DNA from 3 places in the Klebsiella terrigena genome. Region 1 is predicted to be linked to each of the others. Evidence: predicted binding sites of a transcription regulator. Region 1 holds the regulator's gene; each other region holds the start of a gene.
What was found. The regulator LexA, encoded in region 1, represses DNA repair genes until DNA is damaged. The targets are predictions, from matches to a motif close to TNCTGTATGTACATACAGNA.
Positions count from the first base shown of each region.

Region 1 (6,466 bases):
CTTCCAGCACGTAGATAAACTCTTCTTCATCGCTTTCCGCATGCGGATAAGAGGTGCGACGCCCCGGCAGCAGGCGTTCATGATGGATCCCCAGCCGGTTTAGCCGTAAACCCCGGGCCAGCGGCGCGCCGATGGAAAAGAGCTCGGTGCTGTCAGGATAGGTGGCATCATCCGGCCCCTCCAGCTCGCGCCAATGTCGAATGCAATCAGGTCGTTTCATCGTTTTCTCCCGAAAATGAGATGCATCAGGTATAGCACAAACCGTGGGTTCTCGGCGTTTTGCCTGGATCGTGATAAAGTAACAACTTCATCGTTACGCAACCAGAGGATGCTCATGGATAAGTCCACTTCGCAAGAAATGTTAGCGCATGCTGAAAAGCTCTGCGCGCAGCGGGGCGTGCGCCTGACTCCGCAGCGCCTGGAAGTGTTGCGCCTGATGAGTCTGCAGCAGGGGGCGATCAGCGCCTACGATTTGCTCGATCTGCTGCGCGGTAAAGAGCCGCAGGCCAAGCCGCCAACGGTCTACCGGGCGCTGGAGTTTCTGCTGGAGCAGGGTTTCGTGCACAAGGTGGAATCAACCAACAGCTATGTGCTGTGCCATCTGTTCGATCAGCCAACCCATAGCTCAGCGATGTTTATCTGCGATCGCTGCGGCGTGGTGAAAGAAGAGTGCGCGGAAGGCGTAGAGGACATCATGCATACGCTGGCGGCAAAAATGGGCTTCGCCCTGCGCCATAACGTCATTGAAGCACACGGGCTGTGCGCGGGATGCGTCGAAGTAGAAGCCTGCAACACGCCGGGGCACTGTCACCACGACCACACCATCCAGATTAAAAAGAAAGCCCGCTGAGGCGTTAGCCGCAGCGGGAATCAGGGGATTTTCGTACGTCCTTGTACCGTTCGGGCAGGCAATAACAATGCGTTAAAACAAAGGGTTAACGCTTTATGTCCGATCGCTACCAGCGATAGTCATTTTTGGTTTCCCAGTCAGACACTTCTTTCTCTGCCTGATCTTTAGCGTAGCCGTAACGCTCCTGGATTCTACCGACCAGCTGGTCGCGCTTGCCCTCGATGACGGTCATATCATCGTCGGTAAGCTTGCCCCATTGCTCTTTGGCCTTACCTTTTAACTGTTTCCAGTTACCGCCGATTTCGTCTTTATTCATAATTCAATCCTCATCGTTCGGTGAGTTAACAGCCCGCTGTGTGCCGGACGTATGATTAACTATAGATGAGAATTCTGAGTTAATTTTATTATTCGGAATCTTTAACCATCTTTACGACAAAACACGTTATGAAAACCAGGTTCCACGCTGCCAGTGCCGCCGCCAGATCAGCGCCAGCGACAGGCCCCGCAGCGCCAGGAACACCGCCAGCGCCAGCCACAGTCCGTGGTTACCGAGCACCGGCAGCGTCAGCAGGGTTAAGGCAAAGCCCAAGGCGGCCACCGCCATGCTGTTACGCATTTCGCTGCCGCGCGTCGCGCCGATAAACATCCCGTCCAGCAGATAGCACCAGACGCCGATCGTCGGCAGAATCATCTGCCACCACAGATAGCGGTCGGCGAGCTGCTGGAGCGAAGGTATTGAGGTCAGCAGAGCGATAATCTGCTCGCCCGCCACGCTGTAGATCAGCGCAAACGCCAGCGCGACCATGCCGGACTGTCGACAGGCGGCCCGCCATACCTCCAGCAGCTTGCTGCCGTCGCGCGCGCCGTAGGCCTGCCCGGAGTGGGCCTCCACGGCGTAGGCAAAGCCATCCAGCGCATAGGCGGTGAAGGTTAGCATGGTCATCAGAATGGCGTTCACCGCCACGATATCGCCTCCCAGACGCGCACCGAACACGGTCACCGCCCCGAAGCAGAGCTGCAGCAGCAGCGAACGCAGCATGATGTCGCGGTTGAGGGCCAGCAGCCGCCGGATGTCGCCGCGCCAGGCGCCCTTGAGCATAGCGAACGACACGCCGCGCAGCGTCAGCACGCGTTTCACCATCAGCAGACCAATGATAAAGGTGGCGTATTCGGCGCTCACCGTCGCCAGCGCCGCGCCCTGCACGTTCATGTGCAGACCCATCACCAGCCACAGATCGAGGACAATATTCAGCAGGTTGCCGACAATCAGCAGGATCACCGGCGCGCGGGCATACTGGACGCCCAGCAGCCAGCCAAGCAGCACCAGGTTAGCTAACGATGCCGGAGCGCTCAGCCAGCGGATCTCCAGGAAACGCCGGGCCTGCTCCAGCACCGCTTCGCTGCCGCCGACGATATGCAGCGCGAGGTTAATGAGCGGAATACGAAACACAACGATCAGCAGACCGGCGGCCAGCGCCAGGCCAAGCGGCTGCACCAGCGCGCGCGCCAGGCGAACGGGATCCTTTGCGCCAAACGCCTGCGCCGTCAGGCCGGTGGTACTCATTCGCAGAAAGAGCAGCAGCATGAACAGGAAGCTGGTCGCCGTCGCGCCGACCGCCACGCCGCCCAGATAAACCGGGCTATCAAGATGGCCGATGACCGCAGTATCCACCAGGCCCAGCAGCGGGACGGTGATATTGGAGAAAATCATCGGTAGCGCCAGGCGCCACAGGGCCTTATCAGCAGCATTAAAAAACATGGGGGAAAGCCTGAGCGAGGAGAGATAGCGCAGCATCATGCATCAGACGATGCTGCGTTAGAGAAGGCGCTTACAGCCACTCGCCGTTGCGGATGACGCCGACGGCCAGACCTTCAATGGTAAAGCTTTGCTCGCGTAGGTTCACCACGATCGGTGAAAACTCGCTGTTTTCCGGCAGAAGTTCGACGACGTTACCCTGCTTTTTAAGGCGTTTAACCGTCACTTCTTCATCGATGCGTGCGACCACAACCTGCCCGTTGCGCACATCCTGCGTTTTGTGTACCGCCAGCAGATCGCCGTCCAGAATACCGATGTCTTTCATCGACATACCGCTGACGCGCAGCAGGAAGTCCGCGCTCGGCTTGAACATTGCCGGGTCGACCTGGAAGTGGCCTTCGATGTGCTGCTGCGCCAGCAGCGGCTCGCCGGCAGCGACGCGGCCAATCAGCGGCAGGCCGGGCTCTTCTTCAGTCAGCAGACGAATACCGCGGGAGGCACCGGAAATGATCTCGATTGCGCCTTTACGCGCCAGCGCTTTCAGATGTTCTTCCGCCGCGTTTGGGGAACGGAACCCCAAGCGCTGAGCAATTTCCGCACGCGTCGGCGGCATGCCCGTCTGGCTGATATGATCCCTGATGAGATCAAACACCTCTTGCTGCCTGGTCGTTAACGCTTTCATTCCGCCCCCTGGGTGTATATACAGTTATGCTGTGAGTATATACAGCTAACGGTGATTTTGGAATCAAATTTCACACATAAATCAGGAGATTCTTTTGTTTTGATGCCCGCCGGAGCCGGTTAACGCAGAGGGGATGGTGGCGAGGCGCTGCGGCTCCACGCGAGACAAAAAAACGCGTGGAGGGAGGCTCGCCGGCCTCCGGCCCACGGACGCTAAACCGGGGCGGTGGACGGCAAACCCGATAGCCTGATGCTAGCGGCGCTTAGCGATAGTGCGACCACAGCAGCGTAACCCAGACGATCAGCGCGATGACGATCGCCAGAAAGACCGCCGCAGAGCCCATATCCTTCGCCCGTCCGGAAAGCTCATGGTGCTCGGAGCCAATCCGGTCCACCACCGCCTCAATCGCGCTATTAAGAATTTCGACTATCATCACTAACAGGACCGAGCCTATCAGCAGCACGCGCGTCACGGCGTCAACATCCAACCAGCAGGCGATCGCAATGGCAATAACGGTGGCGATCCCTTCCTGACGAAAGGCGGCCTCATTTATCCATGCCGCACGAAAACCTTTCCAGGAATACCCTGCTGCTTTAATGATTCGGGTTAACCCGGTGGTATTATTGGCCATCAAAAGAACCTTTTTATGTAAATGACGTCAATGAGTGTACGCGTTTGCCGCGTGGCGACGGAAATTTTGCGCACTTTCTGTTATTCTTGCCGCGCATTTGCATGATTAACCAGAGGCTTCACATCGTTTATGTCCGGCTGGCAACGAATTTACTATAAATTACTTAATTTACCATTACGGCTGCTGGTAAAAAGCAAGTCTATTCCCGCAGAGCCTGCTCAGGAATTAGGACTGGATACCTCGCGTCCGATTATGTACGTTCTGCCCTATAACTCGAAGGCAGACCTGCTGACGCTGCGCGCGCAGTGCCTGGAGCACGATTTAGCCGATCCGCTCGAGCCGCTCGAAATCGACGGCACCCTGCTGCCCCGCTACGTCTTCATCCATGGCGGCCCGCGCGTATTTACCTACTACACGCCGAAAGAAGAGTCCATCAAGCTGTTCCACGACTACCTGGATCTGCACCGCAACCACCCTGACCTCGATGTGCAAATGGTGCCGGTGTCGGTGATGTTTGGTCGTGCGCCCGGGCGCGAAAAAGGCGAGCTCAATCCGCCGCTGCGCATGCTTAATGGTATTCAGAAATTCTTCGCCGTGCTGTGGCTGGGCCGCGACAGCTTCGTGCGCTTCTCGCCGCCGGTGTCGCTACGCCGAATGGCGTCCGAGCACGGAACCGACAAAACCATCGCCCAGAAGCTGGCCCGCGTGGCGCGTATGCACTTCGCCCGCCAGCGCCTGGCCGCCGTCGGCCCGCGCCTGCCCGCTCGTCAGGATCTGTTCAACAAGCTGCTGGCGTCAAAAGCCATCGCCCGTGCGGTGGAAGACGAAGCCCGCAGCAAGAAAATCTCCCACGAGAAGGCGCAGCAAAACGCCATCGCGCTGATGGAAGAGATCGCCGCCAACTTCTCCTACGAGATGATTCGCCTGACCGACCGCGTGCTGGGCTTTACCTGGAACCGGCTGTATCAGGGCATTAACGTTCACAACGCCGAGCGCGTGCGGCAGCTGGCGCATGAAGGGCACGAGATCGTCTACGTTCCGTGCCACCGTAGCCATATGGACTACCTGCTGCTCTCGTACGTGCTCTACCACCAGGGGCTGGTACCGCCGCATATCGCCGCCGGCATCAACCTCAACTTCTGGCCAGCAGGGCCGATTTTCCGCCGCGGCGGCGCGTTCTTTATTCGCCGTACGTTTAAGGGCAACAAGCTCTACTCAACGGTATTCCGCGAATATCTTGGCGAGCTGTTCAGCCGTGGCTACTCGGTGGAGTACTTCGTCGAGGGCGGACGCTCCCGTACCGGGCGCCTGCTGGACCCGAAAACCGGCACCCTGTCGATGACTATTCAGGCGATGCTGCGCGGCGGCACCCGGCCAATCACGCTGGTTCCCATCTACATCGGCTACGAGCACGTGATGGAAGTCGGAACCTACGCCAAAGAGCTGCGCGGCGCGACGAAAGAGAAAGAGAGCCTGCCGCAGATGCTGCGCGGCCTGAGCAAGCTGCGTAACCTCGGCCAGGGGTACGTTAACTTCGGCGAACCGCTGCCGCTGATGACCTATCTCAACCAGCACGTGCCGGAGTGGCGCGAATCTATCGATCCTATCGAAGCCATTCGCCCGTCCTGGCTGACGCCGACGGTAAACAGCATCGCCGCCGATCTGATGGTCCGCATCAACAACGCCGGCGCGGCAAACGCCATGAACCTGTGCTGTACCGCGCTGCTGGCATCGCGCCAGCGTTCGCTGACCCGCGAGCAGCTGACCCAGCAGCTTGAGTGCTATCTCGATCTGCTGCGTAACGTGCCCTACTCTCCGGACGCGACCACGCCGGCGGCTTCCGCCAGCGAGCTGATTGACCACGCGCTGAAGATGAATAAGTTCGAGGTCGAGAAGGACACCATCGGCGACATCATTATTCTGCCGCGCGAGCAGGCGGTGCTGATGACCTACTACCGCAACAACATCGCTCATATGCTGATGATGCCTTCGCTGCTGGCGGCGATTGTGACCCAGCATCGGCGGATCACCCGCGCGGAGGTGCTGCGTCACGTCGAGATGTTCTATCCGCTGCTGAAGGCCGAGCTGTTCCTGCGCTGGGAAAAAGAGGAGCTGGCGAGCGTTATCGATGCGCTGACCGCTGAGATGCAGCGCCAGGGCCTGCTGGTGCTGAGCGATGATGAGATAAGCATCAACCCGTCGCACTCCCGCCTGCTGCAGCTGCTGGCCGCCGGCGCGCGTGAAACGCTCCAGCGCTACGCCATCACCTTCTGGCTGCTGAGCGCGAATCCTTCGATTAACCGCAGTTCGCTGGAGAAAGAGAGTCGCACGATGGCCCAGCGCCTGTCGGTTCTGCACGGTATCAACGCGCCGGAGTTCTTCGATAAGGCGGTATTCAGTACTCTGGTACTGACGCTGCGTGACGAAGGCTACATTAGCGATACCGGCGACGCCGAGCCGGAAGAGACGCTGAAGGTTTACCAGATGCTGGCGAACCTGATTACCTCGGATGTGCGTCTGACGATTGAAAGCGCCGCGCAGGATGAA
Region 1 is NZ_CP050508.1:5,265,449-5,271,914, forward strand. It holds gene HCK03_RS24685 (cupin domain-containing protein) at 1-220, opposite strand, end outside; gene zur (zinc uptake transcriptional repressor Zur) at 335-850, shown strand; gene HCK03_RS24695 (CsbD family protein) at 957-1,166, opposite strand; gene dinF (MATE family efflux transporter DinF) at 1,293-2,609, opposite strand; gene lexA (transcriptional repressor LexA) at 2,680-3,288, opposite strand; gene HCK03_RS24710 (diacylglycerol kinase) at 3,551-3,919, opposite strand; gene plsB (glycerol-3-phosphate 1-O-acyltransferase PlsB) at 4,049-6,466, shown strand, end outside.

Region 2 (6,466 bases), 1.3 Mb from region 1:
AACACCAACAACAAAGTTAGCGGTACCGCGGTTATCTATAAATAATCGCCGCCCGACCCTGTAGTGCCACTGTATTACCCCTGAAATACCCTTTAATACCCTTGTTTTGCCCGTCCGTGCCACCGGACGGGCTTTTTTTTGGTTTTTTTCTGGGCCGAGTGATGCATTCAGGCGGTGGTTTTGCAAAGCCTTATCGCGTGATTGACTTCTGTCTATGCTCGCACAGAGGGAATGTTCCGTTCACTATGCCCTCCGCGCTCCTTGATGCTCCCGCAGCGTTGAGCGTCCGCGCGCTACCAGCGCTCCGCAACCTTAGCCAGCCCCGCCTCCAGGGACGCCACCTCTCCGGTCGCCAGCAGGCAGCACGCCAGCTGGATCCGCAGCGGCTGCGGCAGCGGCTCAAGGCCCGCCGCGCAGCGCTCGGTCCAGCGCGCGGTCACCGCAGGATCTTTTGACTCAGGCAGCGCTGGGGCCTGCGCCGGTGTATCATTCTGCCGCTCGTACAGCGCTCGCGTTCCGCTCCCGTCAATCAGGCTAATTTGCGGACAGCGCTGAGGGTTGGCATACACCTCGCCTTCGGTACCGTGCATCAGCAGCGCGCGACCGCCGGTTTCGGTAAAGAATTTTGCCACCTTGCCGATGTATTCCGGATGCGACACGCTCGACAATCGCAGGGCCGCGTCTTCGGCAAACGGCGTCGCCAGCTTAGCCAGCGTATGCGCGCTGTTGCGAACGCCCAGCCGCCAGCGCAGAGCCAGCTGCTTCTCCAGCGGCGGACAGAGGGCACCAACCGGGATATAGACCGGCTCGTGGCCGTCCAGACGCGCCTGGGCCTGGCCGGCCTGCTGCGTAATCGGGATCCCCATCAGCTCAAAAATCGTCTCCGTCAGCACCCGGGTTGGATCGTGGCTGACGCCGTGCACCAGCACCGGGAAGCCGAGCTTATGCAGCAGGACGGCTAGCAGCGGCGTCAGGTTAGCCTGCTTACGCGCGCCGTTGTAGCTGGGGATCACAATCGGCATCGGCCGCGCTACCGGCGGCGTCAGGCGCAGCGTTTGCTGCTGCATCGCCTCATAGAAGCCCCTCATCTCCGCTTCGCCTTCACCCTTAATGCGCAGGGCAATCAGGATCGCCCCCAGCTCCAGCTCGGCAACTTCACCGTTGAGCATCCGCACGTACAGCGCGCGGGCGGTCTCCACATCCAGGTCGCGGGCGTGATTTTTCCCCCGCCCGACTTCTTTAACGATCTTGGTGTAATCCATCGAAGATTCCTCTTATCCGCCCTGCTTCACGCGATAAACGGCTTGCCGCAGTACCCTTGCAGCTGCCCTTTACCGATGCGCGAAGGAGGTCGAGTCCGTGCTGCTCACATTGCCGACCTGCGCCGCTAGCGACGTTTGCGACGCGTCTGTTTGGTTTTGCTTTTTACTACAACCTCCGGGACGGCAGGCTGCTCTATCGGAAATACGGGTAATGCATTCAGTAAACGCTTGCCGTAATTTTTGGTCAACAAACGCTTATCGTAAATCACCACCTCCCCCCAGCAGCTGTGGCTGCGGATCAGACGGCCGACCTGCTGAATCAGGTTAAAGGAGGCGCTCGGCAGGCTTTGTACCTCGAAGGGGTAGCGGTTCAGGCTTTTAAGCCACTCGCCTTCGGTGATCACCACCGGGCTGTCTATCGGCGGGAAGGCAATTTTGTGGATATGGACCTGGCTCAGCAGCTCGCCCTTGAGGTCCAGCCCCTCGGCAAACGACTGCAGCCCGACCAGCACGCTACGCTCGCCGCTCTCGACCTTTTTACGGTGCAGTTCCACCAGCCGGTAGCGGGGCTTATCGCCCTGCACCAGCAGCATCAGGCGCAGATCGGTGACGTGCTCGAGAAAGCGCTGCATCGCCCGCCCGCTGGCAAACAGCACCAGCATCCCGAGGTGCTTTTTACTCTCGACGTGCTCGCGAAAGCAGGCCGCCATTTCGGCAATATGCTGCTCTTCGTTGTCGATGACCGGCTCATAGTGCATCTGCGGGATGATAATTTTTCCCTGCTCAACGTGGTTGAAGGGCGAATCCAGGGCGACGAAGCGATCTCCGGCCTTCTCCTTAAGGCCGCTCATCTCCTGCAGGCGAGAAAAGCTGTTCAGCGAACGCAGGGTGGCGGAAGTGACGACAATATGCGGCACACTGCGCCACAGCAGCCGTTCCAGCTGTTCGCTAACGCGAATCCCGACGCAGTGGAACCAGATATGCGCCTGGCCGTCGCGCAGATCGCGGGAGGCCCACTTAGTGACCGGCGCGCCGGATGACTGCGCCAGCGACGCCAGCCGCCACAGCTTGCTTTGGCTTTCAAACATGCCCAGCGCGCGGTTCATTTGCAGCAGCACTCGGTGCAGGCGGACCACGTCATGGCTGCCGGTTTTTTCGCTGAGATCGTTAAGAAACAGCTCCGCCAGGCCACGCAGCGTCTCGGTCAGCTTGGCCAGCCGCTGGCAGATATCCATCACCTCCTGCGGCAGCTCCCCCATCGGGAAGCGGTGCTCGGCTTCCTGACCGGCAGGCATATACAGATTCAAAATGTTATTCAGCGAGGAGATGAGCTCGGACAGCTCCTCGCAGTGGGCGTTCAGCCGCTCGGGGTTTGCCAGCGGCGGCGTCGTTTTGGGCCGAAACTGCTCCATGCAGGTCGCCACCAGGCGGGTGAAAAGATCGAGCTGTAGCCGATACCAGGGGGCGGTAATTTCAGCGCTCATCTCCAGCGCATCCCGGGCGACATCGGGCAGATGGTGGCCCTCATCGAGCACCAGCAGCAGGTTTTTCGGCTCCGGCAGCACCGCTTCGCTCTCCATCGCCGCCATCACCAGCGCGTGGTTTGCCACCACCACTTCGGCTTCCTGAATCTCACGCCGGGCGACGAAGAACGGGCATTCGCGATAGTAGTGGCAGTTGCGGTTCAGGCAGCTTGCCTTATCGGTGCTCAGACGGCCCCAGAGCGCGTCATCGATGGCCTTGTCGCTGTGATCGCGCAGGCCGTCCCATTTATAGCTATCAAGATCGCTCTTCAGCGTGGCGCACAGCTTCTGCTCCGCCTGGTTATTCGGCGTGAGATCGTCGTCAAGAAACGCGAGCAGGTCCTGCTGCGTTGGCTCGGTGCTGGCCATCGCGTTGAGGTTGCGCGGACAAACGTAGCGCCCGCGGCCAAAGGCGGCGGTGAAGCGCAGGTCGGGAATAATTTTACGCAGCAGCGGCAGGTCTTTGCTGAAGATCTGGTCCTGCAGGGCAACGTTGGCGGTGCTGACCACCAGCGTTTTTTGCTCTTCGCGGGCGATGGCAATACCGGGGATCAGGTACGACAGGGTTTTCCCGACGCCGGTCGGCGCCTCGATCGCCAGGTGCCTTCCCTCTTCCCCGGCGAGCGTTTTCGCGACGTCAGCAATCATCTGCCGCTGCGGGGTGCGGGGAATAAAGTCCGGAATCTGTTCCTGGAGCGCCTTATACCAGGCGGCGATTTGCGTTTTTAGCGCAGTGGTCAAAGCCATGAGAAAACCTGAATACTGTATAAACAGCCACTATTGTGACACTTTTTGCCTGGCTGGAGGAATTTCTTTCTGAACAAACGGGGATCGTGCTCGAGGTTTAGCATCAGGCGGGGGAGTTCCGGGCAGGGAGACCCGCCCGGAGAGGCAAACCTGTACCCTCGGGCAGCGTCGGGCTGCCGCGGGGATAGCGGGTTTGCGGAAGTGCGGTTACTCAGCGGCCGCTGGCTTGCGCGAGCGACGACGCTGCGGTTTGCCGTCCTGAGTACGCGCTTTCGGCGCATCACCCTCGCTGCGGCGCGGTGAAGACTGCTGACCACGACCCTGGCTCTGACCGGCGCGACCCTGACTCTGGCCGCCGCGTCCCTGTCCCTGACCGCGACCACCGCCGCCGCCGCCGCCGCCGCCGCTGCGCTGCTGACGACCGTTTTGAATCGGCTCCGCTCTGATGGACGGATCCGGCTCATAGCCGGCAACGCTAATGCGTGGGATCTCTTTTTTCAGCAGGCGTTCGATATCGTGCAGCAGCTTATGCTCATCAACGCAGACCAGCGACAGCGCTTCGCCGGTAGCGGCGGCGCGGCCGGTACGGCCAATACGGTGGACATAATCTTCCGGCACGTTCGGCAGCTCGTAGTTCACCACGTGCGGTAGCTCTTCGATATCCAGGCCGCGCGCGGCGATATCGGTCGCCACCAGCACGCGAATGCCGCCGGATTTAAAATCAGCTAATGCGCGGGTACGCGCGCCCTGGCTTTTGTTGCCATGGATGGCGGCGCTGCGAATGCCGTCTTTGTTCAGCTGTTCCGCCAGGTGGTTGGCGCCATGCTTGGTACGGGTAAAGACCAGCACCTGCTGCCAGTTGCCTTCGCCGATCATCTGCGACAGCAGCTCGCGCTTGCGCTTCTTATCAACGAAATGCACGTACTGGCTCACCTGCTCGGAGGCCGTGTTGCGACGGGCGACTTCGATTTCCAGCGGGTTATGCAGCAGCTTTTCCGCCAGCGATTTAATCTCGTCGGAGAAGGTTGCCGAGAACAGCAGGTTCTGGCGCTTCGCCGGCAGCTTCGACAGCACGCGGCGAATATCATGGATAAAGCCCATGTCCAGCATCCGGTCGGCTTCATCCAGCACCAGCACTTCAACCTTATCCAGGCTGACGGCGTTCTGGTGTTCCAGATCCAGCAGGCGACCCGGCGTTGCCACCAGGATATCGACGCCGCTGCGCAGTTTCATCATCTGCGGGTTAATGCTCACGCCACCGAATACCACCAGCGAGCGAACGTTCAGATACTTGCTGTAATCACGAACGTTTTCGCCAATCTGAGCGGCCAGCTCACGCGTAGGGGTGAGGATCAGCGCGCGCACCGGGCGACGGCCCTTCGCGTGCGGCTCTTGCTGGATCAGATGCTGAAGCAGCGGCAGGGTAAAGCCCGCCGTTTTGCCGGTGCCGGTCTGGGCGCTGGCCATCAGATCGCGCCCCTGCAACACCGCAGGGATAGCCTGCTGCTGAATGGGGGTTGGCTCAACATAACCCTGTTCGGCTACGGCACGCAGGATTTCAGGATTAAGGCCAAGGGAATCAAAAGACATAACAACTCCAAACCGCCCCGGCCTTTTAGAGGCGTAGTTTTCGGGGAGATTATTGCGAAAGAGATGGCAAAAACCACAATGCCATGAAGGGGCGCAGTCTAGCAGGTTTTGTGACGTATCGCATAAAAATCCCCTCGGGGTTTTTATGCGAAATCAAGCTCCTCTATTTGGCGATAAATAGAGTATTCACCATTCTGGACAGTTCCGCGAATTGGTCATACTCTTAATCAATCGATTGATTAATTTTTTCAGGTGCGATGAATACTACTCCCGCGACCAGCAAAGGCGAACAGGCAAAAAGCCAGTTGATTAGCGCAGCCATCGCCCAGTTTGGCGAATATGGCCTGCATGCCACCACCCGCGACATTGCCGCCCAGGCAGGGCAAAACATCGCCGCAATCCCCTACTATTTCGGCTCAAAGGACGATCTCTATCTCGCCTGCGCGCAGTGGATAGCCGACTTTATTGGCCACAATTTTCGCCCTCACGCCGAAGCGGCGGAGCGGCTGCTTGCCGAGCCACACCCGGATAAAGAGGCCATGCGGACGCTGATCCTCGGCGCCTGCCGGAACATGATCCTGCTGCTCACCCAGGATGACACGGTCAACCTGAGCAAATTTATCTCCCGGGAGCAGCTGTCGCCCACCCCGGCGTACCAGTTAATCCATGACCAGGTGATCGCTCCGCTACACTGCTACCTGACGCGATTAATCGCCGCCTTTACCGGGCTTGAGGCGGACGACACGCGGATGGTCCTGCATACCCACGCGCTGCTGGGGGAGATCCTCGCCTTTCGCCTTGGCCGAGAAACCATTTTGCTGCGCACCGGATGGACGCAGTTTGATACCGAAAAAAACGAGCAAATTTATCAGGTTATTACCTGCCATATCGATTTCGTTCTGCAAGGATTATCGCAAAGGAGTTTGGGATCATGAAAAAACCGCTCATCGTCGTCCTGGTGGTGCTGCTGCTGATCGTTGCTACGGGCGGCGGCTGGTGGTGGTATCAAAGCAGCCAGCAGAAGGGGCTGACCCTGTATGGCAACGTTGATATTCGTACCGTTAACATGAGCTTCCGCGTTGGCGGGCGGCTGGCCTCGCTGAGCGTGGACGAGGGCGACGCTATCAAGGCCGGGCAAACCCTGGGCCAGCTCGACCGTGCCCCTTATGAAAATGCGCTGCAGCAGGCGCAGGCCAACGTCTCAACCGCTCAGGCGCAGTATGACCTGATGATGGCCGGCTACCGGGCGGAAGAGATTGCCCAGGCCGCGGCGGCGGTGAACCAGGCGCAGGCGGCCTATGAATACGCGCAGAACTTCTACCAGCGCCAGCTGGGCCTGCGCAA
Region 2 is NZ_CP050508.1:3,939,469-3,945,934, forward strand. It holds gene ybiJ (DUF1471 family protein YbiJ) at 1-45, shown strand, start outside; gene ybiB (DNA-binding protein YbiB) at 294-1,262, opposite strand; gene dinG (ATP-dependent DNA helicase DinG) at 1,388-3,532, opposite strand; gene rhlE (ATP-dependent RNA helicase RhlE) at 3,740-5,122, opposite strand; gene cecR (transcriptional regulator CecR) at 5,380-6,057, shown strand; gene hlyD (secretion protein HlyD) at 6,054-6,466, shown strand, end outside.
Region 2: dinG (ATP-dependent DNA helicase DinG) is a predicted target of LexA. The motif match lies at 3,546-3,565, and genes of this name have one in related genera.

Region 3 (6,466 bases), 110 kb from region 1:
GTCGCACCTGGATGTCGCGGACAATCGTATCAACGCTGTGCTGCAGCTGTTTGCTCTGCTGCAGGCTCTGGTACACCAGTTCCGGTATCTCCGGCATTCTTTCAATCCAGAACGGCGCTTTTTCTTTAAACGCGCGTACCAGCGCCGGAATGCCGACCTGATCTTTAATCCACGACTCAAGGAAAGGCTTCGCCGTTTTCCACAAGTCTAACTGAGGATAGAGCTGGCGACCTACCCCTTCTACGTAAAGTAATGTCTTCTGTAGCAATACCAGCTGCGGCTGCACTTCCATATTGAAGCGTCGGGCGGTATTGAACAGGTTCAGCAGTACATGCCCAAAAGAGATTTCAGCCAGCGGCTTTTCGAAGATAGGTTCGCAGACGGTGCGGATGGCAAACTCGAACTCTTCAACGTTTGTATCCGCAGGCACCCAGCCGGAATCGACGTGCAGCTCGGCAACTTTGCGATAGTCACGGTTGAAGAAGGCGATGAAGTTTTCTGCCAGATAGCGCTTATCTTCTTTATTCAGCGAGCCCACGATACCGCAGTCAATGCCGATATATTTCGGGTTCTCCGGATGCTCATAGCTGACAAAAATATTGCCCGGGTGCATGTCCGCATGGAAGAAGCTGTCGCGGAATACCTGGGTGAAAAAGACCTGCACGCCCCGCTCTGCGAGCAGCTGCATGTTGGTGCCCTGAGCTTCCAGCGCCTCGACATCGGAAACCGGGATGCCGTAAATCCGCTCCATCACCATCATGCCTTCGCTACAGTAATCGGAGTAAACCTCCGGAACGTAGAGCATCGGGCTATCTTCAAAATTGCGCCGCAGCTGGATGGCGTTTGCCGATTCGCGCAGCAGGTTGAGCTCGTCGAGCAGCGTCTTTTCATACTCGCGCACCACTTCCTGCGGGCGCAGGCGGCGGCCGTCGGGCAGCAGGCGAGGTACCCAGCGCGCCAGGCGATAGATAAGCTTCATATCCGCTTTGATAACCGGCACGATGTCCGGGCGGATAACCTTAATCACAATCTCTTTGCCGTTCTCTTTCAGGCGCGCGGTATGCACCTGAGCAATCGAGGCGGAGGCCAGCGGCTCAATCGAGAAATCATCAAACCAGGCATCAACCGGAAGGCCGCCCATCGCCTGCTCGATCTGCTTTTTAGCCAGCTGGCCATCAAACGGCGCCACGCGATCCTGCAGGAGCGCGAGCTGATCGGCAATTTGCGGAGGAAAGAGGTCGCGACGGGTTGACAGCATCTGGCCAAATTTGATCCACACGGGCCCCAGCTCCTGCAGCGCAAGGCGTAAGCGCTCGCCGAGAGGTTTGTCTTTGTGACGATTTGGCATCCAGAACAGCGTACGCCGCCAGATACGCAGCGGCAGCGTGATACGCATTTTGGGGATCAGCTCATCGAGCCCGTAGCTCAAAAAGGTGCGGATAATAAGATACAGGCGCCGTAATTCTCCTGGCGTCATTTGCCCTCCAGCATTTCCAGCCGTTTTTCAAGCGCAGCCACGGCGCGTTCCACGGCGGCGGTCTCTTCCCCAAACCAGGCCATTTCCAGCGGGCCCGGCGCCAGACGCCACTCTTCGGTGAGCGCCTCAGCAACATACCGCTGCTGGCGCTGCGCGCCGTGCAGCAGGAAGCGAGCGCCGGTGCGGAATACTTTGCTGACGCCCTCGGCGACAATATCGCCGGTATACGGGGCCAGCAGCTCGGCGGGATCAAACTCCGCCAGATCGCACAGCGTCACCATATTCTGCACCACCTGTAGATCGCCCTGCACCTGCAGGTCACCGCTGCGGATAAGCGCGGTAAGCTGCTGACGATTGCGCAGCTGCGGCAGGACGCTCAGGCGGGTGATGATGGTACAGTCTGCTTCGCCTTCCCACGCGCCGAGCACATCGATCTGGCGCTCGCTAAAGGCCAGAACCACCGGCGTCGCCAGCTCCTGCAGCTCCACGCGCAGCACTTTCCCTGACAGACGCTGACGCGCCGGTTTTAAGGCTTTATCACGCCAGAGAAAGGTATTCAGAACCGTCTCAATACCCGCAGTTACCAGTGGTTTGAAAGGCATAGCGTCCCCCCTGTCAGAACTTATAACCGCGGTGTAACGCCACGATACCTGCCGTCAGGTTGTAGTAGTCGACGCTTTCAAAGCCCGCATCCTGCATCATGCCCTTCAGGGTGTCCTGATCGGGGTGCATGCGAATAGATTCCGCCAGATAGCGATAGCTTTCGCCGTCGCGGGCTACCAATTCGCCCACGCGCGGCAGGATATGGAAGGAGTAGGCGTCGTACGCTTTGCTCAGCGGTTCAATAATCGGTTTTGAAAACTCCAGCACCAGCAGTCGTCCGCCCGGCTTCAGAACCCGGTACATGGAGCGCAGCGCTTTTTCTTTATCGGTGACGTTACGCAGGCCGAATGAAATAGTGATGCAGTCAAAGGTGTTATCGGCAAACGGCAGCGCTTCGGCATTGGCCTGAACGTACTCAACGTTGCCGACGATGCCGACGTTGCGCAGCTTTTCGCGGCCCATTTTCAGCATTGAATCGTTAATATCGGCGAGCATGACGCGGCCAGATTCACCGACCAGGCGGGAGAATTTTGCCGTCAGGTCGCCGGTGCCGCCGGCCAGATCCAGCACGGTCTGCCCGCGACGCACGCCGCTACAATCGATGGTGAAACGCTTCCACAAACGATGAATACCAAACGACATCAAATCGTTCATCACATCATATTTCGCGGCCACAGAATGGAATACATGCGCAACCATGTCCGCCTTCTGCTCTTTGGCAACCGTCTGAAAGCCAAAGTGCGTCGTTTCTTGTGAATCCTCAACCATCTCAATGCCTGCTTGCTTATCAAGAAAATGTTCGCCGAGTGTAACAGATTTAGCGCATTTCCCATACGGTTCAACGCGGCTGAGAACCCTCGCCCGACATCGATGCAGCGGAAGGTTCGGATGAAAAACCGTTACTTTCCGATGGGTTATCATCGTCGTCCAGCCGGTATTCGTCGTCCTGGGCGGTTGCCTGTTCGACTAAGTCCGGATTAATCCCGCGCTTAACCTCCACCCCGAGGCCGCGAAAGGCTTCAGCCTGCACCAGCAGGTTGCCGCGACCGGAGGCCAGCTTTTTCATCGCCTGGCGGTAATTATCCTGCGCTTTGTCGAGGCTCTGGCCTATTGCGGACATGTCATCGACGAACAGCCGCATCTTGTCGTACAGGCGGCCCGCGCGTTCGGCAATTTTCTGCGCATTGCGGCTCTGATGCTCATAGCGCCAGAGGTTGGCTATCGTGCGTAACGCAACCAGCAGCGTGGTGGGGCTGACCAGCATAATATTGTGCTGCAGCGCTTCGCTGATAAGCTCTGGCTGGCGGTCTATCGCCAGCAGAAATGCGGGCTCAACGGGGATAAACATCAGGACGTAGTCGAGCGATCGCAGCCCCGGCAGCTGCTGATAGTCTTTCCTGCCAAGCAGGCGGATATGGCTGCGCACCGAGGCAATGTGCTCCTGCAGCGCCGCCTCGCGGGCGTAATCATCTTCAGCGTTGAAGTAACGCTCATAGGCCACCAGCGTCATTTTGGCATCAATGACCACGTCTTTTCCCTGCGGCAAACGGACGATCACGTCCGGCTGCATCCGCGAGCGGTTTTCCGTTTCAATGCTGACCTGGGTCTGGTATTCGTAGCCTTCCCGCAGCCCGGAAGCCTCCAGCACGCGGGTTAAAACCACTTCCCCCCAGTTGCCCTGGGTTTTGTTATCGCCCTTAAGCGCGCGGGTCAGGTTCAGGGCTTCCTGCGCCATCCGGGTATTCAGCTGCTGCAGATTGCGGATTTCATGGGCCAGCGTGTGGCGCTCTCGCGCCTCCTGGCCGAAGCTGTCCTGTACCTGGCGACGAAAGCCGTCCAGCTGTTCACGCAGCGGCGTCAGCAGGCCGTGCAGGCTTTGTCGATTCTGCTCATCAACCCGGCGGTTGCTGTGCTCGAAAATGCGGTTCGCCAGATTTTCAAACTGCTCGCTGAGGCGCTGTTCGCTGTTCACCATCTGGCGAACTTTCTCTTCCGCATTTAGCCGGGTGGATTCGAGGCGGGTGGTGACTTCACGGAGGTCAGCCTCCAGCGAGCTATTGATATCGCGCAGGCTGCGCAGCTCATTATTCAGCAGCTCGCACTCATCGCGCCAGTGGGCCGCCTGCACCAGCTGCTGGCGGGCCGAGCTCAGCTCAATATCCAGCTCGCGCCGCTCTTCGATGAGGTCGGCACGCGTTTGATCGGCAGCGGCCTTCGTCGCCAGCCAGCCGACGACCAGCCCTACGACCAGCGCCGCGATGGCACTTATAATAATTGAGATATCCACAACGCCCCCTGCTACTGCAACCGCCTACGGCACAAAAATAGAATTGTGCTGTACAAACGTCCAGTTTAAAAGGAATTTCCTGCGAGGCGCAGCGCAAAAAAGAGAGGCCGGGCGAGCCGGCCTTCACGATAAGGGGAGGAACTACAGCAGACGGCGGGCCGCTTCAACGACAATTTTCACCGCATGGCTTTCGGTTTGCTTCATGGTTTCGGCGTTAGGAATTTCCTGCTGGGTACGGTTAACGATAACCCCGGCAACCATCCCGGCGCGCAGGCCCTGGCTGGAGCACATGGTCAGCAGCGTGGCGGATTCCATTTCGTAGTTCATGACGCCCATCGCCTGCCACTCTGCCATCGAGCCTTTAAAACGGCTCACCACGCGACCGGAAACGGTGTCATAGCGCTCCTGGCCCGGATAGAAGGTGTCGGAAGAGGCGGTCACGCCAATATGGGTCGTTGCGCCGATTGATTTAGCCGCTTCCACCAGCGCGGTGGTGCAGGCAAAGTCAGCGACGGCCGGATATTCCATTGGCGCAAAGTGCAGGCTCGCGCCGTCAAGGCGCACGGATGCCGTGGTCACCAGCACGTCGCCAACGTTGATATTCGGCTGGATGGCGCCAGTGGTGCCGATACGCAGGAAGGTATTGATTCCCAGCTGAGCCAGTTCTTCAACGGCAATCGACGTCGACGGACCGCCGATACCGGTAGAGCATACGATCACCGGTTTGCCGTCAAGCTCGGCGCGCCAGGAGGTAAATTCGCGGTGCGATGCCAGCTTGACCGGCTTATCCATCAGCGCGGCGATCTTTTCCACACGCTCCGGATCGCCAGGGACGATAGCCAGCGTAGCCCCTTGTAAATCGTTTTTGGTGAGGCCGAGATGAAAAACATCAGACTTAGACATAAAAAACTCCTCTGTGGGTCGAATTATCAGCAGAAGCAAAACGGTACTTTACAGAAGCCATCCGCTTAATTTTGTGACACCAATCACCATGAATGAAAATCATTGCAACAATATTCCATTAAATAGTGAGTTACGTCACATTAACAAGTTATATTCACCGTGCCTGAACAAAAGATAGCCTGTTTCGGGCACTGTGATTTGTTAACGTCCGGTCTTAAGAGTCTATAGTTATCGATGCGCTAATAAATTAAGGGTACGGAGAATACCATGACCACAACCAAGCAACCCGGCTTTGCACCTGCAGCCACCCCGCACGCTTCTACCGCCGTTTATACGCCGGAAGAGAGCATTACCGCTGGAGAAACCTCGATCCCCTCTCAGGGCGAGAACATGCCGGCGTACCATGCCCGGCCGAAAAATAGCGATGGCCCGCTTCCGGTGGTGATCGTGGTGCAGGAAATTTTCGGCGTCCATGAGCACATCCGCGACGTCTGCCGTCGTCTGGCGCTGGAAGGCTATCTGGCGATCGCCCCAGAGCTGTACTTTCGCCAGGGCGATCCGAACGAGTACACCGATATCCCGACGCTATTCCAGGAGCTGGTCAGCAAAGTCCCGGACTCGCAGGTGCTGGCAGACCTTGATCATGTCGCCAGCTGGGCGGGACGTCACGGGGGCGATGCTCATCGCCTGCTGATCACCGGTTTCTGCTGGGGTGGACGCATTACCTGGCTCTATGCCGCGCATAACCCGCAGCTGAAGGCCGCCGTCGCCTGGTACGGCAAGCTGGTCGGGCAGAAAACGCTGAACTCCGCGAAGCATCCGGTGGACGTCGCCGTCGATCTTAACGCCCCGGTGCTGGGACTTTACGGCGCGAAGGATGACAGCATCCCGCAGGATACGGTAGAAACCATGCGCCAGGCGCTGCGCGCCGCCAACGCGACGGCAGAGATCGTGGTCTACCCGCAGGCCGGCCACGCGTTTAATGCCGACTATCGTGCCAGCTACCATGAAGAGTCGGCGCAGGACGGCTGGCAGCGCATGCTGGCGTGGTTTGCTCAGTATGGCGGAGGAAAGAAGGCTTAAATTTGCGCTCCCGATGAATATAAAAGAGGAGGCATCCGCCTCCTCTTTTTATTACCGCACGATCAATTTCTGCGTTACCGCTGATTTTTACCGCGGCGGCTCTTTATGCGGAT
Region 3 is NZ_CP050508.1:5,371,709-5,378,174, forward strand. It holds gene ubiB (ubiquinone biosynthesis regulatory protein kinase UbiB) at 1-1,477, opposite strand, end outside; gene ubiJ (ubiquinone biosynthesis protein UbiJ) at 1,474-2,079, opposite strand; gene ubiE (bifunctional demethylmenaquinone methyltransferase/2-methoxy-6-polyprenyl-1,4-benzoquinol methylase UbiE) at 2,093-2,848, opposite strand; gene rmuC (DNA recombination protein RmuC) at 2,919-4,367, opposite strand; gene udp (uridine phosphorylase) at 4,509-5,270, opposite strand; gene HCK03_RS25195 (dienelactone hydrolase family protein) at 5,538-6,353, shown strand; gene metE (5-methyltetrahydropteroyltriglutamate--homocysteine S-methyltransferase) at 6,457-6,466, opposite strand, start outside.
Region 3: rmuC (DNA recombination protein RmuC) is a predicted target of LexA. The motif match lies at 4,414-4,433, and genes of this name have one in related genera.